Regions from separate parts of the Paraburkholderia sp. SUR17 genome, predicted to be linked through region 2. Evidence: predicted binding sites of a transcription regulator. Region 2 holds the regulator's gene; each other region holds the start of a gene.
The links. The regulator LexA, encoded in region 2, represses DNA repair genes until DNA is damaged. The targets are predictions, from matches to a motif close to ACTGTATNNNNATACAGT.
Positions count from the first base shown of each region.

Region 1 (6,249 bases), 670 kb from region 2:
TCACGCGCGGGCCGGGCACGGCCGTTACCTTGCGTCGGCCGCCGGTGCCGGCGTGCTGCTCGCGCGACTGCCCGGCATCAGCCTGCAAGCCGTGGCGTATGGCGAGCGGCTCACCCTCAACGGCGTGACGGTATCGCTGCATCCCGCAGGCCACGTGCTCGGCTCGGCCCAGGTGCGGCTCGAACATCGCGGTCGCGTGTGGGTGGTCTCCGGCGACTACAAGCTCGAAGCGGATCCCACCTGCGATGCTTTCGAGCCGGTGCGGTGCGACACCTTCATCACCGAATCCACTTTCGGCCTGCCCGTGTACCGATGGGAACCCGCGCACAGCGTGTTCGAAGGCATCGACTCGTGGTGGCGCCACAACGCGGCGCAGGCGCGCGCGTCGGTGCTGTTCTGCTATTCGTTCGGCAAGGCGCAGCGCATTCTGGCGGGCGTCGATGCCGCCATCGGCCCGATCTTCTGCCACGGCGCGGTCGAGCCGCTCAACCGCGCGTATCGCGCGGCGGGCGTGGCCTTGCCCGAGACGCGGCTCACGGCCGACGTGCCGCCGAAGGCGCGCGACGTGTTCAAGGGCGCGCTCATTGTTGCGCCGCCTTCCGCGCAGGGCAGCGCGTGGCTGCGCCGCTTCGGCAATTACGGCGACGCCTTCGCGTCGGGCTGGATGCGGCTGCGCGGCACGCGTCGCCGGCGCGGCGTGGACCGCGGCTTCGTGCTTTCCGATCACGCGGACTGGCCCGGGCTTCTGAGCGCGATTGCTGCGACGAAGGCTGAACGCGTCATCGTCACGCACGGGCATGTCGAGCCGCTCGTGCGCTGGCTGCGCGAGACAGGGCTCGAAGCCGAAGCATTCGCGACCGAGTACGGCGGCGACGCAGTGGAAGCGGACGCGGCGGCGCAGTCGCTTGATGCCGCGGCGGCGGGTGGATCGCCTGAATCGCCCGCATCGCTCGAATCGCTCGCGCGAAAGCAGTCGGCATCGCGGCACGATGCCAACGCTGGCGACCACGCGGAGGACAGCGAACGCGCGGACGCAGGCGAGAACCCGGACACCGCCGCAGATGCTTCCGGAGACACGCCGTCATGAGGCGTTTCGCTGCGCTCTACGCGGCGCTGGACGCCACCACGTCCACGCGCGACAAGCTCGACGCGCTCATCGCGTACTTCCGTACGGTGCCGCCCGAAGACGCGGCGTGGGCCTCGTACTTTCTCGCGGGCGGCAAGCCGCGGCAGTCGGTGCCCACGCGTTTGCTTGTCGAGATCGCGCGCGAGCGCGCAGGCTTGCCCGAGTGGCTCTTCGACGAGTCGTACGAGGCCGTGGGCGATCTCGCGGAAACCATCGCGCACATCCTGCCGCCCGCAGCACGCACGACGGAACTCGGTCTCGCGCAATGGATCGAGGACCGGCTGCTGCTACTGCGCGGCGCCGCGCCCGAGACGCTGCGAGAGCGGCTCACTGCGTGGTGGGACGAACTGGACTGGAGCGGCCGTTTTCTGCTCACCAAGCTGATTGGCGGCGGCTTCCGGGTGGGCGTGGCGCGGCAGCTCGTCGTGCGTGCGCTGGCCGATGTAGCGGGCGTCGATCACAAGCTCGTCGCCCAGCGCATGGTCGGCTGGACGGATTCGCGTCAGACGCCGGACGCCGCGCGCTATCTGCGCCTCGTCGCGCCCGCGTGGCAGGAGAGCGCCCGCGACGGCGACACGCAGACCGGACAGCAGCCGTTGCGCGCGGACCTCGCGACGCAGGTGCATGCGGGCGACGCCGGACTGCCGTATCCGTTCTTTCTCGCGCATCCGTTGCAGGACGAGCCGTCGTCGCTCGGCGCGCGAAGCGACTGGCTCGTGGAATGGAAGTGGGACGGCATTCGTGCGCAACTCGTCAAGCGCGCGGGATGCGTGTGGCTGTGGTCGCGCGGCGAGGACCTGATCACCGAGCGCTTTCCCGAGATCGAAGCGCTTGGCCGCGCGCTGCTGGACGGTTACGTGATCGACGGCGAAATCCTCGCGTGGGCGCCCGGCGCCGCCGTGCCGCTGCCGTTCGCGCAACTGCAGCCGCGCATTACGCGCAAGACGCTCACGAAGAAGGTGCTGGCCGACTATCCGGCCACCTTCGTGGCCTACGACCTGCTCGAAGCGCAAGGCGAAGATCTGCGGACCACACCGCTCGAAGTGCGTCGCGCGCGGCTTGAAAAACTTGGCTCGCCCGGCATGTCGGGCGAGCCCGCAGTCGAGGTTGCCGCGCCGCCGCTGCGTCTGTCGCCGCTCGTCACGGCGGCCGAGGCACCGGACTGGGCCGCGCTCGCCGCACTGCGCGAAGAAAGCCGCGCGCGCGGCGTGGAAGGCCTGATGCTGAAGGGGCGCGAGTCGCTGTACGGCGTGGGTCGCACGAAGACGGCGGGCGCGTGGTGGAAATGGAAGATCGATCCCTACGCGGTGGATGCGGTGCTGCTCTACGCGCAGCCCGGACACGGCCGGCGCGCCAGCCTCTACACGGACTTCACCTTCGCCGTGTGGGACGAGGCCGGCGGCGTGCGCACGCTGGTGCCCTTCGCCAAGGCCTATTCGGGGCTCACGGATGCCGAGATGCGCGAGGTGGATGCGATCGTGCGCAAGACGACGGTCGAGAAGTTCGGCCCGGTGCGCAGCCTGCGGCCCACGCTCGTGTTCGAAATCGGCTTCGAGGGCATTCAGGCGAGCGGGCGGCACAAGTCGGGCGTGGCCGTGCGCTTTCCGCGCATGCTGCGCTGGCGTACGGACAAGAGCATTGAAGACGCCGATACGCTCGCCACGCTGAAGGGCTTTATCAAGGGCTAGAACATCGCCTGATGTGTCCCTTTGTGGGCGTCGTTACGTGCCCTTTTTGTGCAGGCGGCGTGTTCGCCATTCCTTATCGAAACCTCTTCCCGTTCCTTCTTCGATACTGTATAAACATACAGGTATCGGCGCGCGTTTCGGTATCCGGTTTGCGTGTTCGGCGACGGTTCCGCCTTGCCCGGCTTGTGTCGGGAGGGCGGCGTATCCCCTTTTGAAAGAGCATCAGCACGAATCATGGCTGCAGCACTCCATGCCACGAGCGCTTTGCCGTCCCGGCTGCGCAGCCAGGTATGGCAAGGGGATCAGCTTGCCGGCGCGACGGCGGGCGTCGTGCCGAGCGGGTATGCCGCTCTCGACGCACTGTTGCCCGGCGAGGGCTGGCCAGCCGGCAGCCTGACCGAACTGCTGGTGGAGCACGGCGGCATCGGCGAAATGCGTCTCGTGGCACCGGCGTTGAAGTCCCTCACGGCGCGCGACGGTAAGCACGTCGTGTTCGTGGCGCCGCCCTGGCAGCCCTATGCGTGTGCGCTGAAGGCGTGGGGCATCGCGCTCGAACGGGTGGTCTGGGTGCGTGCACGCGAAGAGGAAGCCCCCTGGGCCGCCGAGCAGGCATTGAAGCAGGAAGGCATGGGCGCGGTACTGGTGTGGCTCGCGAAAGCGCGTCCGGATGCGGTGCGTCGGCTGCAGGTCGTGGCGCAGGATTCGCGCTCGCTCGCTTTTCTCGTGCGGCCGGCGCACGCGCGCAGCCAGTCTTCGGCGGCGCCGCTGCGCATCGCATGCGAGCCGATGCTGCCGCCCGATGCCGAGACCATCGACCGGCATCGCTGGCTTCAGGAAGCGTCGTTGTCGGTGGACGTTTTCAAGCGGCGCGGGCCGCCTCCTGCCCGGCCGCTTTTCGTCACGTTGCCGTTGCAGGCCGGATTGCTGCCACCGCCGCAGTCCCAGTCCGGCCATCAACGTCAATGGCACGAGAGCAATCATGTTGTGGATCGCAGTTACCTTGCCCCTGTTGCCGCTGGAGGCGGTGAAGCCGCCTCTGGCTCTCCCGCGGCAGCCCGAAAACCCGGACGCTCCGCACAGCCGGCATGAGGCCGGCGCCGCGCACGTCGCAAGCGGTGCGGTGGACGGCGCCGCGAACGTGCGCTGCCATGTGCTCGCTGATCATGTGCGCATCCTGATTCCCGATCTGGATGCGCTCCGTCTCGGCGTGCGCGCGGGCAACACGCGCTCGCATGCGCTCGCGCTCGCGCCGCAGATCGTGATGCTCACGCCCGATCCGGCGCGTGAGAAAGCGGCGCTCGAAGCACTGGCGCTGGCGTTGCTCGCCTTTACGCCGAACGTGGCGTTTGCCGAAGGCAATACGCTGCTGCTGGAGGTGGGTGCGGGGCTGCGTCTTTTCGGCGGCCTGCGCGCGCTGCTCTCGCGGGTCGCCTCGACCGTGGCGATGCTGGGGCACACCGCGCGCTTCGCCTGTGCCCCCACGGCGTGGGGCGCATGGCTGCTGGCCGCGGCGTGTGCCGAGCGAGCGGAGAGGGCGGAGAGGGCGGGGCGGCGCTGGCGTGTGGTCAAGCAGGCTACGCTTGCGCGCACGCTCGATACGCTGCCCGTTTCGCTCTTGCCCTTCGCCGCCGAACATGACGATGTGTTCGAGCAGATCGGCTGCACGACCCTCGCCGATCTGCGCCGGCTGCCGCGCGAGGGCATCGTGCGCCGCTTCGGCGACGGCGTGCTCACGCTGCTTGCGCAGGCTTTCGGCGAGCATCCCGATCCGCGCGAATACTTTCAGGCGCCGGCCTCGTTTCACGCGCAACTGGAATTGCAGGCGCGGGTCGATAGCGCCGAAGCCTTGCTGTTCGCGGCGCGCCGGCTCGTCGTGCAACTGGCCGGCTGGCTGGGCGCCCATCACGCGGCTTTGCGCAAGTTCGAACTGCGGCTCGAGCACGAACTCGCCTCGCGCCACGCGCCGCGCACGTCGTCGTTGAAGCTCGGCTGGGCGGTGCCGTCGCGCGATGCCGATCACCTGATCTGGCTGTTGCGCGAAAAGCTCAATCAGACGGAGCTGGCCGCGCCGGTGATCGGGCTGAAACTCGTCGCCGACGAAGTGAGCGAATACGCGGCGCCCACCGGCACGCTCTTTCCCATGCCCGAGGCGTCGGACGAATCCATGGCGCGGCTGATGGAGCGGCTCGGCGCGCGCCTGGGCGCACAGAACGTGCTGCAGCTTTCGGCTCACGAAGACCACCGCCCCGAGCGCGCGATGCAGACCGCCGCTTATCGCGAGCCCGCAGCGGGGCGCCGCAAGCCGGCGCGTGCGAAGAAGCCCGCTGCCCAGCCGACAGGCGATGCGTACCCGCCGCCGCATCAGGCCGTGCTCGATCTGCCCGAGAGCCCGTTGCCCTCGCAGCCGCGTCCGGTGTGGATGCTCGAACGGCCGCTGCGGCTCGTGGTGCGCGACGAGCGTCCGGTCTACCGGCGTCCGTTGAAAACGCTTACGCGCACCGAACGCATCGAGGCAGGGTGGTGGGATGGCGAAGGCGTGGAGCGCGATTACTACGTGGCCGGCGACGATCAGGGCCGCATGTTCTGGGTGTATCGCGAGCGTCTGAGCGGGCAGTGGTTCCTGCAGGGCCTCTTTGGCTGAGCGCCATGTCGAGAGTCGATACAGCGTCCCGTGACGGGAAGGGCGCCGTGCCCCCGATGCCGCAATTGCCGGCGTATGCCGAGCTGCATTGCCTCACCAACTTCACGTTCCTGCGCGGCGCGTCGCGTCCCGGTGAACTCGTCGAGCGGGCCATCCAGTGCGGCTACAGCGCGCTCGCGATTACCGACGAGTGCTCGCTCGCCGGCGTAGTTCGTGCCCACAGCGCGCTCAAGATCATCGAAGCGGAACGCGAGAAGGAACGGAAGGCATGCAGTGAAGGAGAAGAGGAAGCGCAACCCGACCCGCCGCTGCATCTGCTGATCGGCAGCGAACTCAATCTCACCGATGAAGCCGGTGCACCGTTCTGCACGCTCGTAGCCATCGCGATGAATCGCGATGGCTACGGCAATCTCTCCGAACTGATCACGCTGGGACGCTCGCGCGCGGCGAAGGGCAGCTATCGGCTGCATCCTGCCGACTTTACCCAACCGCCGGCCGATCTCGCGCATCTGCGCCATTTGCCCGACTGCGTCCTGCTGCTCGTGCCGCAGCAGGCGGCAACGCTCGCGCAGACGCTGCGCTGCGCGCACTGGCTTGCGGGCATCGCGCCGGACCGCGCCTGGCTCGCGCTCGAACTATGGCAAATCGGCAACGACGAAGTGCGCATCAACGCAATGCGGACCATCGCGCAGCAAAGCGGGCTGCCGCTCGTGGCCGCGGGCGGCGCGTTGATGCATGCGCGTTCGCGCAAGCCGCTGCAGGACACGTTGACGGCCATCGGTCTCGGCCAGCCG
Region 1 is NZ_CP120508.1:2,747,241-2,753,489, reverse strand. Features, by position in the region: gene P2869_RS12120 (ligase-associated DNA damage response exonuclease) at 1-1,087, shown strand, start outside; gene P2869_RS12115 (ATP-dependent DNA ligase) at 1,084-2,814, shown strand; gene imuA (translesion DNA synthesis-associated protein ImuA) at 3,049-3,903, shown strand; gene P2869_RS12105 (DNA polymerase Y family protein) at 3,794-5,455, shown strand; gene P2869_RS12100 (error-prone DNA polymerase) at 5,512-6,249, shown strand, end outside.
Region 1: a site for LexA is predicted at 2,920-2,937, ahead of imuA (translesion DNA synthesis-associated protein ImuA). Genes of this name have one in related genera too.

Region 2 (6,249 bases):
TCGACTCGAAGCTCGCCGACATCATCACGCTCGATCCCACCGTGCCGGCTGCGAGGAACGCGATGTACGAGACGCCGTCCACGTGCCCCACCATCAGGCCGAGCCCGAAGCCCAGCCCGAACAGATAGATCATCGGATCGGCCAGGTTGCCGAACATCGAGGCCAGCGCAAGCTTCTGCCAGACGAGGTAATTGCGCCGCCACACGGCGATCCAGTTCGTGGCGTTGGAGGGCAGCGCTGCAATGCGTTCTCGCATGGGGGCGGGCTGGCCGGGTGTGTCGTAGGTGCGTGCGTCCATGTCGTGCCGTTGGTTGGTCGCGTTCGTTCAGTCCTGCATCTCGCGCCCCGTGAGGCGCAGGAACACGTCTTCGAGATTGGCCGGCCGGTGCAGATAACGCAACTGCGGCCGGTTCTTGATCCGCTCGAGCGCGGCTTGTGGGTCGGTCACATAGCAGAAGAGCGTCTCGCCGCTGATTTCCGTGCGCGTGGCGAGCGGCGCGAGTTCGTCGCGCAGGGCAGCCGGGTCGGGACCATAAATCTCGATCACGTCGCAGCCGATCTCTGACTGGATCAGATCGTTGGGCGCGCCCTCGGCGATCTTGCGGCCTTCCTCGATCACGCACAGGCGGTCGCAGAGTCGCTCGGCTTCTTCCATGAAGTGCGTGGTGAGCAGAATCGTCTTGCCGCGTGCGAGCAACGAGCGCAGCCGCTCCCAGATCAGATGACGCGCCTGTGGGTCGAGGCCGGTGGTGGGCTCGTCCATGATGAGCACGTCGGGATCGTTGACGAGCGCCCGCGCGAGGGTAAGCCGCCGGCGCATGCCGCCCGAGAGTTCGTTCACGCGGGCGTCGGCCTTGCTTTCGAGCCGCGCGAATTCGAGCAGCATGGGCACGAGCGCACGCGTGTGTGCGGCCGACAAACCGAAATAGCGGCCAAACACGAGCAGATTCTCGCGCACGGTGAAGTCGGGATCGAGATTGTCGAACTGCGGCACCACGCCGACCCGCGCGCGGGCAAAGCGTGCGCGCGAGGGTACCGGCTCTCCGCACAGGCGAATCGCGCCGGCGTTGGGCGACGAGATGCCGAGCAGCATCTTCAACGTAGTGGTCTTGCCCGCGCCGTTGGGGCCGAGCAGCCCGAAGCACTCGCCGGGACGGACATGAAACGACAGACCGTCGACTACCTTCTTCTCGCCGTAGCGTTTTTCTACCTGTTCGAATTCGATGGCGGCGGACATGGCGACTCGTGTTCGTGTACCAGGAAACCGCACCGGTCACGCAATGCACGGCGCGGTCCGGATGCGGGCAGGAGGGAGGCAAGGCGGCCTATTCTAGTGCATCGCTGCATTTGCGTTTGACCCGCAACGCCTGTCGCGGCAAGCATTTCCGCGCTGCGGCATCGCGCTGAAAATGGCCACGGGCAGGCTGCGGAGGGTTGCGCACACCTGGCGTTTTCCAGCCCTTGCAACCGGAATTGCGGCGCACCATGATGAAAGTACGTTCAAACCGCAGGGAAGGCGGATCGGAGAAACATCATGGCGAGCTACAAGAAAATCCTGCTGTGCTACGACGGCTCGCGCGAAGGCCGCAAGGCGCTGCGATGCGGCGCCGAACTGGCACTGGACCTGAAAGCGGAGACCCATCTGCTTTCGGTGGTCGACATGCGTTCCAGCATTGCACAGAGCGCGGGACTCTTGACCGACGTGGCCTGCGGCCGCTTCGAAGAGACCGCGCGGCAAATACTCCAGGAGGGCGTGGACTGGCTGACCGAGCACGGCGTGAAGGCACAGGGCCATTTCGCTTTTGGGCACCCCATCGACGAGATCGCGAATCTGGCCAATGAATTGCAGGCCGACCTGGTCGTAGTGGGGCACCGGTGCCGCACGGGCCTGTCGCGTTGGTGGATGGGAGCTGGCAATACCCAACTGCTGGATCGTGTGTCGTGCAGCATCCTCGTTGCCTGTTCGTCTTCTGCCGAGGAGAAGCAGGAGGCTGCGGCCGCCTAGCCGGGGCGCAGGGCGGGAGCCGTTGATCGCGCGGAGCCAGACGGTTTACCCATTCAGATCCACGGCGGACAGCTTCCACGAGAAAAGGCCATCGCGACGCAGGATGGCGGCATACCGGGTGTCGCCGACGCCGTGCTGGTAGGTCACAACGAACTCGTTGAGGCTGCGGTATCCGGCGGTGGTCTGCGGTGGCTGAGGAGGGGGCGTTTGCGCCTGGGTAGGTGCCTGGGCGGGTGCCTGGTTAGGCGCTTGGGGAGTGGCAGGCACCGCGGGCGTCTGGCCAGTAGAGGGTGCGGTTGATGCGGTGCTGCCGGCCTCAGGGTTCGGCGTGCCGCCCGATGTACCCGCCGGCGGTGGCCGCTCGCCAGGCTGCCCGCGCGGCGGCATGCCATTGAGAATGGCCGCGACGCCATCGGGTGTGGCGTACGCATCCACCAGCGGACCGATCAGCGCAGCACCGATCATCGCGCCGATCACGGCGAACGGGTTGCCGTGCTTTTGCGCGTCGATGCGCCGCATCAGCAGTTCGGTGACCTGCTGTTTGAGACTCACGCGCAGGGCGGGATAGTCGACATAGGCGTTGACCGTCTCGGCGTCGCGCGCGTCCGCGGCACGTTTGAGCCGATCGAGCACGATGTAGGGCGACGCATAGGCGTAACCCAGCACTGCCACCATGAGCAACACGACGGCCGCGACGACGAGTCGCCGCGTAGCGTGCTTTGCCGGCTCGTTCACGCGCCCGCGCCCTGTTCGGCGATGCAATGGTCGATCATGCGGCACACGGCCTCGAACGTTCCCACCATGATGAGCCGCGAAGGTCCGTGATAGACGCGCACAGGGGCACGGCGCGCGGGCTCACTGTGTACACCGGCGTTGAGCGAGACACGGGCGAATGCCGGTTGTGCCGAGGGCAAGGCCGGCAGCGACTCCGCTTCGTTGCCGAAGAGGGGCGCGGTACGCGGTACCGACGCCGCTTCGATAGCGGAAGCAGCGGAAGCGACCGGAATGCAGGGTACCAGCGTGCGCAGGTGACGAAGGCGGCCGAACTGGCGGAAGGGCAGCAGGCGGGCAAGACGTTCCATGAATCTCTCCAGGCGGCGTTCAGATGTTCAGAATTCGGTCGGGCGGATCAGGCCGACCGCAATGCCTTCCAGTGCGAAATCTGCACTGCCGGCTTCCACAAAGATGTTTTCGTAGTCCGGGTTCTCGGCGACCAGCTCGATGCCGTTCGGCCGGCGCTTCAGGCGCTTTACCGTAACGTCGTCGCCCAGCCGCGCCACGATGATCTGGCCGTCTTTTGCCTCGGTGCGTTTTTGCACAGCGAGCAGATCGCCATCGAAGATGCCCGCGTCGCGCATGGAAAGCCCCCGCACTTTCAACAGGTAGTCCGGCTTGCTCGAAAAGAGTGCGGGATCGCAGGCGTAGTGCTGCGAAATATGTTCCTGCGCGAGGATCGGGCTGCCCGCCGCCACACGCCCGATGAGCGGTAGCGAAAGCTGCATGAGGCTGGAGTGCGGCAACGTGAACTGATGCGGCATGTCGTCGACGCCCGGCAGCAGGCGAATGCCGCGCGACGCACCCGCCGCCAGTTCGATCACCCCTTTGCGCGCCAGTGCCCGCAGATGCTCCTCCGCCGAGTTGGCCGAGCTGAACCCGAGTTCTGCGGCGATTTCAGCGCGCGTGGGCGGGAACCCCGTGCGCTCGATGGCCCGGCGAATCAGATCGAAAACCTGCTGCTGTCGTGCGGTGAGTTTGGTCATGGCGCCACTGTATGGATAGACAGGTGACTGTATTTTTATACAGTATCCGGCACTTTTCAAGCGTTACTTGAAGTTCGCGCGGCGAGCCTTCGCCGTAACGCCGGATTACGCCGTTATCGCAGCCGAAAAAACGCCGGAGCGCCCCATCCCGCCGTCGTTACCACTTTTCCGTATTAAAAAATGAAGAAGGATTATTTTTAATCATGAAGGGGTCTCATTAGACTGGTTCGCATCACTTCGAGGCGCGGCCACGCAACGCACGGGCCGCCACGCCACGACACGACACAAGCGCAGACGCAAGGCACAAGCGCAAAGCCAACACGACACAAAACGGAGCAGGCAGATGCAAAACCACACAACGGGGTTCGCCAGGGCAAGCGGTTCCGGGCCCGCGGCGGCACAGGTGGCACAGGTGGCAAAGCGCCAGGTAAAACACTGGATCGCCGCCCTCGGCCTCGGACTTGCCGCAGCGCTGGGCGCGCCGGGGGCTGTCACGACGGCGCACGCGGACACCACGCTGCTCAACGTCTCCTACGACCCCACGCGCGAGTTGTACCAGGACGTCAATCAGGCGTTCGCGAAGGAGTGGAAGGCGAAGACCGGCGAGACGGTGACCTTCAGGCAGTCGCACGGTGGGTCGGGTGCACAGGCGCGTTCGGTGATCGACGGGCTTCAGGCCGACGTCGTGACTCTCGCGCTCGCCTACGACATCGACGCGATTGCGAACAAGGGGTTCATCGACAAGGGCTGGCAGAAGCGCCTGCCCGACAACGCCTCGCCGTACACCTCGACCATCGTGTTCCTCGTGCGCAAGGGCAATCCGAAGCACATCAAGGACTGGGACGATCTCGTGAAGCCGGGCGTGTCGATCGTCACGCCGAACCCGAAGACCTCGGGCGGGGCGCGCTGGAACTATCTGGCGGCGTGGGCCTACGCGCTGCACCAGCCGGGCGGCAACGAGCAGAAGGCGAAGGACTTCATCGCGAAGCTGTATCACAACGCAGGCGTGCTCGATTCCGGCGCCCGCGGCGCGACGACGAGCTTCGTGCAGCGCGGCATCGGCGACGTCCTGATCGCCTGGGAAAACGAAGCATTCCTGTCGCTCAAGGAATTCGGCCCGGAGAAGTTCGAGATCGTGGTGCCTTCGGTGAGCATCCTCGCCGAGCCGCCCGTCGCGGTGGTGGACAAGGTCGTGGATCGGCACGGTACGCGCAAGGTCGCCGAGGCTTACCTGAACTTCCTCTATAGCGAAGAGGGCCAGGAAATTGCGGCGCGCAACTTCTACCGACCGCGTTCGACGAAGGTGCCCGCCGAACTCACGCAGAAGTTTCCGAAGCTGAAGCTCTATACCGTGGACGACACCTTCGGCGGCTGGACGAACGCGCAGAAGACGCACTTTGCCGATGGCGGCGTATTCGATTCGATCTATCAGCCCCAGTAACGGCGGTGGCTGGAGCAGCACGGCGGGAGCAACACAGCAGCACAGCAGCGCGGCACCGAAGAGCAGTCCCGCGGCATCACCAACGCGTATCACGATAAGAGCGACCGGCAGATCGCAGCGACGGGAACGGCAGCAGGGCGCGGGCATCATCGTCCGCGTGCGCGGCCGGCCTCGTCGGCTGCATGACCGGACGTCGATGTAACCCTGAAGCAACCCTGACAGAGCATTGGCATGACGACGTTCACCTTCCGCAAACCGGCGGCGTTGCCCGGTTTTGGCGTGACGCTCGGTATTACGGTGGCGTATCTGAGCCTCGTGGTGCTGATCCCGCTCGCCGCCACGTTTCTCAAGACGGCCACGCTCGACTGGGCGCAGTTCGTGCGCGCGGTCACCTCGCCGCGTGTGCTCGCCTCGTACCGGCTCACGTTCTTCGCCGCGCTGGGCGGGGCCATGATCAACGCCGTGTTCGGGTTTCTCGTCGCATGGGTGCTCGTGCGCTACACGTTCCCGGCGAAGCGCGTCGTCGATGCGGTGGTCGATCTGCCGTTTGCGCTGCCCACCTCGGTGGCGGGCATTTCGCTTGCCGCCATTTACGCGGGCAATGGCTGGATCGGCCAGTTCCTCGCGCCGCTCGGCATCAAGATCGCGTTCACGCCGCTCGGCGTGCTGGTCGCGCTCACGTTCATCGGGCTGCCGTTCGTCGTGCGCACCGTGCAGCCGGTGCTCGAAGACTTCGAGCGCGAGCAGGAGGAAGCGGCGGCGTGCCTCGGTGCCTCGCGCTGGCTTACCTTCCGGCGCGTGGTGTTGCCCGCGGTGCTCCCCGCGCTGTTGACGGGCTTTGCGCTTGCGTTCGCACGCGCGCTCGGCGAGTACGGCTCGGTGATTTTCATTGCGGGCAACGTGCCGATGAAGTCCGAGATCACGTCGCTGCTCATCATCACCAAGCTCGAGCAGTACGACTATGCCGGCGCGACGGCGCTCGCGGTCGTGATGCTCGTGGTGTCGTTCCTCATGCTGCTGCTCATCAATTCGCTGCAGTGGTA
Region 2 is NZ_CP120508.1:2,079,546-2,085,794, reverse strand. Features, by position in the region: gene P2869_RS09200 (ABC transporter permease) at 1-298, opposite strand, end outside; gene nodI (nodulation factor ABC transporter ATP-binding protein NodI) at 326-1,237, opposite strand; gene P2869_RS09190 (universal stress protein) at 1,535-2,005, shown strand; gene P2869_RS09185 (DUF2939 domain-containing protein) at 2,051-2,680, opposite strand; gene P2869_RS09180 (hypothetical protein) at 2,737-3,087, opposite strand; gene lexA (transcriptional repressor LexA) at 3,115-3,765, opposite strand; gene P2869_RS09170 (sulfate ABC transporter substrate-binding protein) at 4,109-5,206, shown strand; gene cysT (sulfate ABC transporter permease subunit CysT) at 5,438-6,249, shown strand, end outside.

Region 3 (6,249 bases), 830 kb from region 2:
TCGCTCGGCGCGCGCAACGACGTGCATTGCGTGTCGATCGAACACAAGCTGGGCATCAAGGCGAGCCCGACGGCGGTGCTGCAGTTCGGCGATCACGGCGGCGCGATCGGTCAGCTCGTGGGCGAAGAAAATCGCGGCCTCGAGTACATGTTCATCATGATGAACGCGGCCCGCTTCGCGGTCGGCATGCAGGGCGTGGCGGTGTCCGACCGCGCCTACCAGAAGGCGCTTGCCTATGCGAAGGAGCGTGTGCAGAGCCGGCCCGTGGACGGATCGGCGAAGCAGGCCGTCACGATCATCCACCACCCGGACGTGCGCCGCATGCTGGCCACGATGCGCGCGCTTACGGAAGCGTCGCGCTCGCTTGCCTACGTGGCGGCCGCGCACTGCGATATCGCGCATCGCCACGCGGACGCCGCGACGCGCGAGCGGCATCATGCGATCTACGAGTTCCTCGTGCCCGTGGTGAAGGGCTGGAGTACGGAGCTTTCGCTCGAAGTGACGAGCCTCGGCGTGCAGGTGCACGGCGGCATGGGCTTCATCGAGGAAACGGGCGCGGCGCAGTACTACCGTGACGCCCGCATCCTGACGATCTACGAAGGCACCACGGCGATTCAGGCAAACGACCTCATCGGCCGCAAGACGGTTCGCGACGGCGGTGCGGTGGCGAAGGCCCTGATCGCGGAGATCGGGCAGACCGTCGAAGCGCTAGGCGCGCACGAAGGCGCGGCATTCGGTGCCATGCGCACGCAGTTGGCGCAAGGTCAGCGTGCGCTGCAGTCGGTTGTGGAGTATGTCGTTGCCAACGCGAAGGGCGATCCGAACGCGGTGTTCGCGGGCAGCGTGCCGTATCTGAAGCTGGCCGGCATCGTCCTGGGCGGCTGGCAGATGGCGCGTGCCATGCTGGCCGCGGCCAGCAAGCGCGCGGAGGACCCGGCGTTCTACGAAGCGAAGATCGCCACGGCACAGTTCTTCGCGCAGCACGTGCTGCCTCAGGCTGGCGCGTTGGAGGTGTCGATCGTCAGCGCGAAAGGTGGCGAAGGCGTGTTTGCACTTGCCGAGGATCAGTTCTGACACTGATGGGCCGGACGCCCTGCGAGAAGCGGGGCGCCTTGCGCGCGGAACGCGTTCCATAAGACAGAAGGCGCCCAATGTGGGCGCCTTTTTTTTGCTTCTGCGAGCTTCTCGTGTGCGGCTCGCGCCAGTCGAATCAGGCGTATGCAGGACGCCCCGTGCCGCCCGTTTCGCCGAGGTAGCGATGGACGGAGAGGTCGTCGGCGCGAATGGCGGGTTGCTTGCCCGACATCAGGTCTGCGAGCAATTGGCCCGAGCCGCACGACATCGTCCAGCCCAACGTACCGTGTCCTGTGTTGAGGAACAGATTGGGCATCGGCGTGCGGCCCACCACCGGCGTGCCGTCCGGCGTCATCGGGCGCAGGCCGGTCCAGAAGGTGGCGTTCGAGGTGTCGCCGCCGCCCGGGAACAGGTCGTTCACGCACATTTCGAGCGTCTCGCGACGCGCGTCGCGCAGACGCTTGTCGAAACCGACGATCTCGGCCATGCCACCCACGCGGATGCGGTCGTCGAAGCGCGTGATGGCGATCTTGTACGTTTCGTCGAGCACCGTCGAAACCGGCGCAGCCTTGGCATCGACAATCGGTGCCGTGATCGAGTAGCCCTTGAGCGGATACACGGGAATCTTCACGATGCCCGACAGCAGCTTCGTCGAGTACGAGCCGAGAGCGACGACGAAGGCGTCGGCACGCACGAGTTCGCTGCCGCACTGCACGCCGGCAACGCGCCCACCCGCAACGGCAAGGCCATCGATGGCCGTGTTGTAGCGAAAACGTACGCCGAGTTCGCCGGCAAGCGCGGCAAGGCGCGTGGTGAACAACTGGCAGTCGCCGGTTTCGTCGCCGGGCAGACGCAGGCCGCCCGTGAGCTTGTGCGACACGCCGGCGAGCGCCGGCTCGGCACGCCACAGCTCTTCGGGCGTGAGCAACTCGTAGGGCACGTTCGCGTCTTTCAGCACGGTGATGTCTTTCGCGGCGCCCTCGAGTTGCTGCTGCGTGCGGAACACCTGCAGCGTGCCGCCTTGACGGCCTTCGTACTCGATGCCGGTTTCCGCGCGCAGCGCTTGAAGGCAATCGCGGCTGTATTCGGCAAGGCGAACCATGCGGCCTTTGTTGACGGCGTAACGCCCGGCCGTGCAGTTCTGCAGCATTTGCCACATCCACTGCAGCTGGAAGCGCGTGCCGTCGAGCCGGATGGCGAGCGGCGCATGCTTCTGGAACATCCACTTCACGGCCTTGAGTGGCACGCCGGGAGCGGCCCAGGGCGAGGCATAACCCGGCGAGATCTGGCCTGCGTTCGCGAAACTCGTGTCGAGCGCAGGGCCGGTTTCGCGGTCGATCACCGTGACCTCATGACCGGCGCGCGCCAGATAATAGGCGCTCGTCACGCCGACGACGCCACTGCCCAGAACGACGATTCGCATAGCTGCTCCATCCAGAAAGGGAAACTGGTCTGCGCGTCCGAAAAACCATGAAATATCGCGTGTGTCCAGTATTTACGGCTATGCTATTGGTGTTGAGGTAGGTTTTGTTATTGTATTTTTCCGTTTTTCAGTAGAAAAACCATGCGCACGCAACGTCAGCCCGTCCGGACCCTCGATCGCATCGATCACCGCATCCTGAAACTGCTCCAGCAGGACGGTCGCATGGCGATGAAAGACCTCGCCGAGCAGGTCGGTCTCTCGGTCACCCCGTGCACGGAGCGGGTGAAGCGCATGGAGCGCGACGGCATCATTACTGGCTACTACGCGCGGGTGAATCCCGGCATGTTGGGCGCGGCGCTGCTCGTGTTCGTGGAAATCACGCTCGATCACAAGAGCGGCAACATGTTCGAGCAGTTTCGCCGGGAGGTGCAGAAGATTCCTGAGGTGCTGGAGTGCCACCTCGTGTCGGGCGACTTCGACTACCTCATCAAGGCACGCATCGGCGAGATGGCGGACTACCGCAAGCTGCTCGGCGACATCCTGCTGCAGCTGCCCGGGGCGGTTCAGTCGAAGAGCTACGTGGTGATGGAAGAGATCAAGGAAACGCTGACGATCGCTGTGGGCGATTGACTGAACTGCGGCTCGAAGAACGGCTCGACAAACGGCCGAAGTACTGTATATTTATACAGTACTTCGGCCGTTGCCTCGTATGCGCGGTCGCTTTCCGTTTGTCGTGTGCCGCCGTGAACGATCCCGACGCTGAATATTCCGAGTATCCCGTTGCCCCGCCCGCCCCACACAAGGGGCGCGGCGCCGTAACGAACCTGCAGGGCCGCTACGAAGTCGACCAGCGCGAAGCGTTCGACGACGGCTGGACGCACCTCGACTCCCCGGAGGGCGACGTGCCGCCCCCGCTGCGCACGCAGGTGTTCGAGGAGCGCGCGAAGAGCATCCTTACGCGCAACCAGTCGCCGGATATTCCGTTCAGCATTTCGCTGAACCCGTACCGCGGCTGCGAGCACGGCTGTATCTACTGTTTCGCGCGGCCCACGCATGCCTATCTGGGCCTGTCGCCGGGCCTGGATTTCGAAAGTCGCATCTATGCGAAGGTCAACGCGCCGGAACTGCTGGCACGAGAGATTTCGAAGAAGTCCTATGTGCCGGAACCGATTGCGCTCGGCGTCAACACGGACGCATGGCAGCCCGTGGAGCGTGATCTGCGGCTCACGCGTCGCGTGATCGAGGTGCTGCACGATCGTCATCATCCGTTCGCCGCCATCACGAAGTCGTCGCTGATCGAGCGCGACCTCGACCTGCTGGCGCCGATGGCGGAACGCGGCCAGGTGATGGCTGCCATCACCATCACCACGCTCGATGCAGGCATTGCGCGCACGCTGGAGCCTCGCGCGGCGTCGCCCGCCCGGCGCCTGCGCACCATTCGTACGCTCGCTCAGGCGGGCGTGCCGGTGGGCGTGAGCATTGCGCCGGTGATCCCGTTTGTAACGGAGCCCGACATGGAGCGTATTCTCGAAGCGTGTACGGAGGCCGGCGCGACGAGCGCGAGTTACATCGTGCTGCGGCTGCCATGGGAAGTCGCGCCGCTATTCAAGGACTGGCTGGCAGCCCATTTTCCGGACCGCGCGGACCGCGTCATGAGCCGCGTGCGCGACATGCGAGGCGGCAAAGACTACGACGCCTCATTCGCACGCCGAATGAAAGGCGAGGGGCCGTGGGCCGATCTGCTGAAACAGCGCTTCGGGAAGGCCGTGCGACGGCTCGGTCTCAACGAGCGGCGGCGTGGCATTCTCGACATTTCGCAGTTTCGCCGCGAACCGGTCGTGTTGCGGCGTGCGGCGGATGACCCGCAACTCGATCTGTTCTAGGCGGGCTGCCGGCTTGTGCGGCGTCGCGTCTCTTGCCGGTCCGATTACTGCGATAGCGACTTCGCCGCTTCGACCTGCGACTCGAAATAGGTCTGGAACGAGAGCGCAAGTCCCGTCATCAGCAGGAAGGCGCCAATCAGCAGCGAAAAGATGACGATGAAGATGACCGTCCAACCCGAGCGACTGCGACGGCCGGCCTGCGCGTTGAACTGCGCGTCCCACTTCTCGTCGGGGCGTAACCCGTAGACGATGGCGGCGAGAAACGCGGCCAGCAGCGACACTGCGCCGGGTAGCGCGAGCGACCATCCGAGGGCAGATTCGCGCTGGGTGGCGACGAGCAGCAAAAAGCCAGGAATGCCGATCACGGTGCCGAGCAGATGTGCCCATCCCCAGGCATCGCGCGGGCCGTATAGATAGAAGCGATGTGCTCCGATGCTGCCGAAGAAAAAGGCGAGAGCAGCGGTGAGCGTTTTGGAACGAAAGCGCGATGAATTCGAAACGGTGGACATGGGAACGAGTGATGGTGGAGAGCGCCGCCGCTGCCTGTAGTGCCTGCGTAACGCTGCTCGGGATTCCGGCCGAGCCGAATTCTACGCCGACGGGGCGGCGTAAGGCAGGTGGGACAGTCGGCGAATGCGTCACGGCGAGAGTGACCGGGATGGGCTGGTTGCGGCGCCCGAATACGGTCGGCAGGGGTGCGGGCATAGGTACGGAATAGGCCCGCGGGCAAAGGCACGTCGGGTGGCAAGCCGCTTTGTGCCACCTTCGCGCAGCCGGGCCTGCATTGCCGTCACAGCCCGATTTGCAAGGTTCTCCGTTAAGTGTTTGTTATGGCGTTGGTTTCAGGCTATAATCGCCGGTTTCAGTGGTCCCGAACCCCCGGTTTTCAAGGATTCAAGTATGGTCATCATCCGTCTGGCTCGCGGCGGCTCGAAGAAGCGCCCGTTCTACAACATCGTTGCAACCGATTCGCGTAACCGTCGCGACGGCCGCTTCATCGAACGCGTCGGCTTCTACAACCCGGTCGCGACGAAGGGCGAAGCGCTGCGCATTGCGCAAGATCGCGTGACGTACTGGCAAGGCGTGGGCGCCCAGCTGTCGCCGGCCGTGGAGCGTCTCGTGAAGCAGGCGCAGAAGGCGCAGGCAGCAGCTCCGGCTGCGTAATCTGCTTGCATGAGCCGCGTGCATGAGCTTGTCCGGCTCCGCAGGGTCCGCGCTTGTGGGTGTGCATTCCCGGTTGCGTCGCGCAAACTCTGCGATGCCTGGCGGGTCGAGTGTGCCCCGGCAATTGAAACTGGCTGCGAGGTTCGCTGATGTCCGCACGTGATTCCGAACGATCGGGACGCGCTGGACCGGTGGAGCGCAGCCAGCGTCGCGTTCAGCCGCCGGCTTCCGGCGAAGGCGTCGCACCGTTCGGTGCATTCGTGCGCAAACCCGGCCGCAGCCGTGAAGCAACACGCGGCGAGTCGCAGGGCGCAGCAGAGGCGCCGGGCATGCGGCTTGAGTCGGAACAAAGCTGGCCGGTCGACGCGGTGGAAGTCGGCGCGATCGTCGATGCCTACGGTCTGAAAGGCTGGGTCAAAGTAGCGGCGCACGCGCAGGCCGGTCGCGGCGGCGATGCCCTGCTGGCTGCGAAGCGCTGGTGGCTCGAGAAGGGCCGCGAGCGCAAGTCGGTGCCGGTCGTGCTCGCCAAAACGCACGGCGACGCAGTGGTGGCGCAATTGGGTGGCACGGACGACCGCGATGCGGCACTCGCGCTGCGTGGTCACCGCGTGTACGTGAGCCGCACCGAGTTTCCCGCGCTCGAAGCCGACGAGTTTTACTGGGTCGATCTGCTCGGCCTCGAAGTTGTCAACGAAGGCGGCGAAG
Region 3 is NZ_CP120508.1:2,909,688-2,915,936, reverse strand. Features, by position in the region: gene P2869_RS12875 (acyl-CoA dehydrogenase) at 1-1,074, shown strand, start outside; gene P2869_RS12870 (D-amino acid dehydrogenase) at 1,211-2,497, opposite strand; gene P2869_RS12865 (Lrp/AsnC ligand binding domain-containing protein) at 2,639-3,127, shown strand; gene P2869_RS12860 (PA0069 family radical SAM protein) at 3,241-4,380, shown strand; gene P2869_RS12855 (NINE protein) at 4,425-4,889, opposite strand; gene rpsP (30S ribosomal protein S16) at 5,281-5,544, shown strand; gene rimM (ribosome maturation factor RimM) at 5,694-6,249, shown strand, end outside.
Region 3: a site for LexA is predicted at 3,170-3,187, ahead of P2869_RS12860 (PA0069 family radical SAM protein). Genes of this name have one in related genera too.